DNA from 2 places in the Paenibacillus sp. PDC88 genome. Region 1 is predicted to be linked to the other one. Evidence: riboswitches for the same ligand, from Rfam matches in the RefSeq annotation. Region 1 holds a riboswitch; the other holds the start of a gene.

What was found. A riboswitch is a leader RNA that binds a small molecule or an ion and turns the genes downstream of it on or off. The one in region 1 is predicted to bind cyclic di-AMP.
Region 2: another riboswitch for cyclic di-AMP. It lies ahead of BLW49_RS27360 (C40 family peptidase); the one in region 1 lies ahead of BLW49_RS01110 (C40 family peptidase).

The regions. Positions count from the first base shown of each region.
Region 1 covers NZ_FNNT01000001.1:271,173-273,639, forward strand. Annotated here, with positions in the region: gene BLW49_RS01105 (DUF11 domain-containing protein) at 1-1,086, shown strand, start outside; cyclic di-AMP (ydaO/yuaA leader) riboswitch at 1,427-1,564, shown strand; gene BLW49_RS01110 (C40 family peptidase) at 1,571-2,032, shown strand; gene glgD (glucose-1-phosphate adenylyltransferase subunit GlgD) at 2,158-2,467, opposite strand, start outside.
Region 2 covers NZ_FNNT01000019.1:16,110-18,576, forward strand. Annotated here, with positions in the region: gene BLW49_RS27350 (c-type cytochrome) at 1-353, opposite strand, end outside; gene BLW49_RS27355 (GNAT family N-acetyltransferase) at 467-964, opposite strand; gene BLW49_RS27360 (C40 family peptidase) at 1,090-1,557, opposite strand; cyclic di-AMP (ydaO/yuaA leader) riboswitch at 1,564-1,705, opposite strand; gene BLW49_RS27365 (hypothetical protein) at 2,012-2,467, opposite strand, start outside.

The DNA.
Region 1 (2,467 bases):
CTCAATGCGAGATTGAGCGTAGTGCTCTCTGCAGGAATGAGCTTTGTTCCGGGGAGTGTGATACTTAACGGTATCATCTCTCCGGGTCTTGATCCTGTTCAAGGCTTTATACTTCCCGTCATTAATCCTGGAGAGGTTGTACAGCTGACATACCAAGTTCGTGTGCTCAGCGTTAGTAGTCCTTTATCGAGCGAAGTACTCGTTGCTTACACCTCTGACGGCGTGCCTGTACAGACCAGTTCCAATGAAGTCGTTCTTTCCCCAGTTGAACCCGTCGTGAACATGGTCGTAACGGTCATGCCTGGTCAAGTCACCTATGGAGGCGCTGTACAGTTTACTGCTGTGATACTAAATGAAGGGGATCTCCCGATCGAGGCTGTTTACTATATGAATTTTCCACAAGGTCTTATCTTCGAAGATTATTCGGTTCAAATCAACGGGGTCGAGGTTCACAATGCCAATCCTGTGCTAGGCATAAGGCTGGGTACTTTGTTTCCTGGATCCAGAACGGTCATTACGTACCGAGCCCTTGTATCCTTCACCCCCTATTCCCGATTTACGCAGATGAATCTGATCAATCAAGCAGCTCTCCAGTTTACGTATCGACTGACCGATAGCAGAACGGTCTCGCTTCGTGAGGAGACAGAGGTCCAGGTATTATTTCTTGCACCTGTTATTCAGGCGGAGCTCACTTCACAGCCTGTCCGGGTTGAGCGGGGTGATGAGGTCACCATACGAATCTTGGTTCGCAATACGGGAAATCTTGCAGCAGCTCTATCGCTGCGAGGTCTCATTCCACCGGGTACAGCGCTTATGAGGGGAATCTTGCACTTCCAGGATGGGACCATAAAGCCCTTCTCAATACAAGATTTGATAGACGGGATACTCATCATAGGGGTTCTTGAGCCGGGACAATATGCAGAGATTGAATATATCGTTCGTGTGAATATCGAAGGACTTCTGCCATCCGATTTGTTAAAAGGGTACGTTACTGTATTATTTACTTATTTGTTTGAGAACAAGGAATATACACTGGAAGTTCACTCGAACGAATATATCATTGTAATCGAGCAGCACGATGAATAGAAATATCATACTCATCATATGAAAATCCCTCACTTCAATCCTGGAAGTGAGGGATTTTCTATTCTTGGATGATACTTAACTCCTCAATCTACTAAATTCGACAAAAACTAATGACAAGTTTGTCAGAAATTTATGAACGAATGAACACCTTCCAAAGTTCCTATACCTTCGGTTTAACGAGCACTTCACGATTTATTTTACACAACAACGAAAAAACTATGCCAAACTTCGGAAAAGAGAGTTGATAAATATACCAGTGAATGATAAAATCCAAAAGTAGATAAAGTAACAATTTCGTAATCATTAATGTCACTTTCGTTGTCGAAATCATTAGGTGTATGACTGATAACTGCCGAATTCTCGCACCAAGAAGCGGGGGACCCGACCATTTATGGGTGAATTGATCAATATTAAAGTGATCATAGGGAACCTTCAACCGAATCCTTAGCTAACCTCGCAGGCATTGGAAGGAGTATTATTTACTTTGAAAAAGACACTAACAGCAGCGGCACTAGGGTTCGCTCTATTATTCTCCGCAGGAGTTACAGAAGCATCCGCATCTATTCTATCTAAAACAGTTAACAATACCGTAGGCATACCTTACCAATTTGGTGGTTCCACTCTATCCGGATTCGATTGCTCCGGATTTACTCGTTATGTATATAAGCAGCTTGGTGTGAATCTGCCTCACAGCTCCAAACAGCAATTCCATAAAGGACAGGCTATCAAGAAATCCGAGCTTGTAAAGGGAGATCTTGTCTTCTTTAATACCAGCGGATCCGGTGTTTCACATGTGGGAATTTACCTTGGCAACAATCAATTTGTGTCCGCTACCTCATCCAAAGGGATCGCCATTACACCGATTAACAAAGGATACTGGAGCTCCAAGTACTACGGAGCCAAAAGAATACTGAGCCCGGCCTCTGCTGAGAGAGCTGGATTATAATTACATTACCCGATATATTATCGTTCAAACAATAGTACAAGCATATAAAATAAATGAAGAAGGTCCAGGAATGATTCCTGGACCTTCTGATGTATATGACACAGCAAGGGCTTGGAGCATTACGTTTAGATTTGGCTGCTCTTCGCAATGACATAGGGCTTCTTGGCATCACCGATCAACCTGCGATCCGCAGACAAGTGTACATCCTTATCCAATATCACGTTCTCAAGCACCGCATTCTCCTCAATTACGCATTTCTGCATAATAATCGAGTTACGTATTCGCGCCCCGCTATGTATCTTAACACCCCTAAAAATGATACTGTTCTCCACCGTTCCCCCAATAACGCATCCATTCGCAATTAAGGAATTACTGACTTCGGCCTGTTCCAAATAACGAGTTGGCGGCTCATACTTAATCTTGGTATGCACCTCA
Region 2 (2,467 bases), on a different contig from region 1:
TCGGCCAGCCACAAAGCAAGGTTCGCAATCTCTTCTTCTGTGAGCTGACCTTCAAACGCCGGCATCCCGCCGCTTGTGCCTTCACTAATAATCTGGTACAGCTTATTGGCATCATGCTCTGCACCAATGGTTTGCAGTGACGGTCCCATACCGCCTTCCAGTTGGTTACCGTGACAAGTAATACAGCTTGCCTTCGCCTTCTCCTCAGCAGCCGCAGCGTCTAGCGTTACCTCGGGCATTGCCGGAGGCTGTTCCTCTTCAGCCACATGTTCTCTTCCTGGAACCGTAAACATTAACACGAGGGCAAAAGCGCAAGCGAAGAAAAATAACCCACTCATGATCCATTTCTTCATTCGTTGTGTCCTCCTACTATGTACAATCCTTCATTTATTATAAAGGATCATGAACCTGCTTCATAGTATTTTATGGTAAATATTTAAACAAAAGTTAGGAGAGACAATCATGTCTATTTGAGTTTTACTCCGGTATACACCATACAGAAGAACAACTTAGGACCCTCCGGTGTAAGACGCTCATAGGTATCATGAATGGTAAATCCCGCTTTTTCATAAGTGCGGATCGCTCTTTTATTCCAGGTGAGAACTTCAAGATCAATCTCATTCTGCGGCTGCCGGGAAGCAGCCTCCTGTACAATGGTGCTTACAAAGGGAGCCCCTAACCCCTGCCCACACAGGTCAGGTCTCAAGCCTAGACCAAGCCGGGTCACACCGGCTAGAGGAAATAATTGTGCGAAGCCATATAGCTCACCAGTATCATTTACAATGGATAAATACTGTGTATCTCGGAGCTTAGGGTCGCCGAATTCAATCTCAAGTGCCTTCATCTGCTCCCAGGGCAGCCAGCCGTATATGTTATAAGGAGGTTCGTACTGCCAAGTGCAGATCTCAGCTGCATGCTCTTCACTCATAGGAAGGGCATGAAAGGTCGTTCCTTTCTGCGTCATGTCATCGTCTCCTTTGCCATCCCTCATCCAATAGTCATCCCTAATATAATATAAAAAGCCCGAAGATGGATTACTATTTAGTAATCTAATCTTCGAGCTATAGGGTCGTTCCAGCACAATGTTGCTTAATCTAATGCAGCAGTTTCGTATTCTTCCGTACTCATGATACGTTTTGCACCAATGTAACGTTTCTCATAGTAGCTCTCGTCCAGCTTGCTGATAATAACTCCTTTGGAGGAGGAAGCATGTGCAAATTTACCGTCACCTACGAAGATGCCGACATGGGATACACCATTTCCGCTTGTGTTAAAAAATACAAGGTCGCCAGGTCTCATCTCAGAACGGGATACAGACTTGCCCATTTTGTATTGAGAACCAGATTGATGAGGCAGATCGATGCCGAGTTTATCAAATACATACATGGTAAAACCAGAGCAATCAAATCCGTTTAAAGTCGTACCGCCATATTTATATTCGGTTCCCTTAGCGTTATCAATGACCTTGTCCATTTTGGAATCGGCGAATGCACTTCCTGTTCCGATGGAGAATGCAATAGCAAGACTCAGTGCTGCAGCAGTTAGTGACTTTTTCAAGAAAAAATAATCCCCTTCCAATGCCTGCGAGGTTAGCTTAAGGATTCGGTAGAAGGTTCCCCTATGATCACTTACGTTGCGAGATCAATTCACCCATAAAAGTGGTTCCCCCGCTTCCCAGATGCCAGGAATTTGGCTGTTCTAATGATGTGCACCTGTGAAAGTCGCTCACTCTTGTAAGACTATGTACTTAGTTAGTTAGTAAAAGTTACAACAATTATTACAAAGTTGTTACTAGAAGTTCTGGGCCTATTGTAACAGAGATTGTGTAAATTTGGCAATCGTTTTTTAGATAAAATATTACAAAAAACAAGCCTCACTCTAGGAAAAGAGCGAGACTTGTGAACTTTTTTGACGTTAAGCAGTCGGACTTAATTTCTGCTATGAAAGCGTTGTATTCGCGCTGGAGTGCGGTTTGGACAAGAGAGGTAGGATATTAATTGAGACAATAAATTCAGGCATCTTCGCTATTGGATCGCCAAATACTGAATTGAGAACTAATCTTCCATACATTGATGAGTGATCGAACGAGATGATAAGACTGCTGAAGAATCAGGGCTAAAAGTCCTGTCCATATGAGAGATACGGCCGTGAAAGCACTGAACAGCAGAATGGCAAGTGTGCTAAGTGTCAGGGCAACTCCAGTGACAGGAAGTGCATGACGGAGGCAGATCCATACAGCACCAAGGCCGCTTCGATTGCCTGTCAGTCCAAACTGGACATATAGGAGCAGCTGCTTGATGATGTAGGCATAAACGATCCATAAGATGACGTAAGGAGCCGCCTGCAGAAGAAGATTCTGATTGTAGACTGCATTCATGAGAATGGGGAGCACCTTTGGAAGGATCCAGTAGGCAGGCAGCAGCAGCAATATGATCTCAATGAGATAGAGTAACGATGTCTTTTTCCA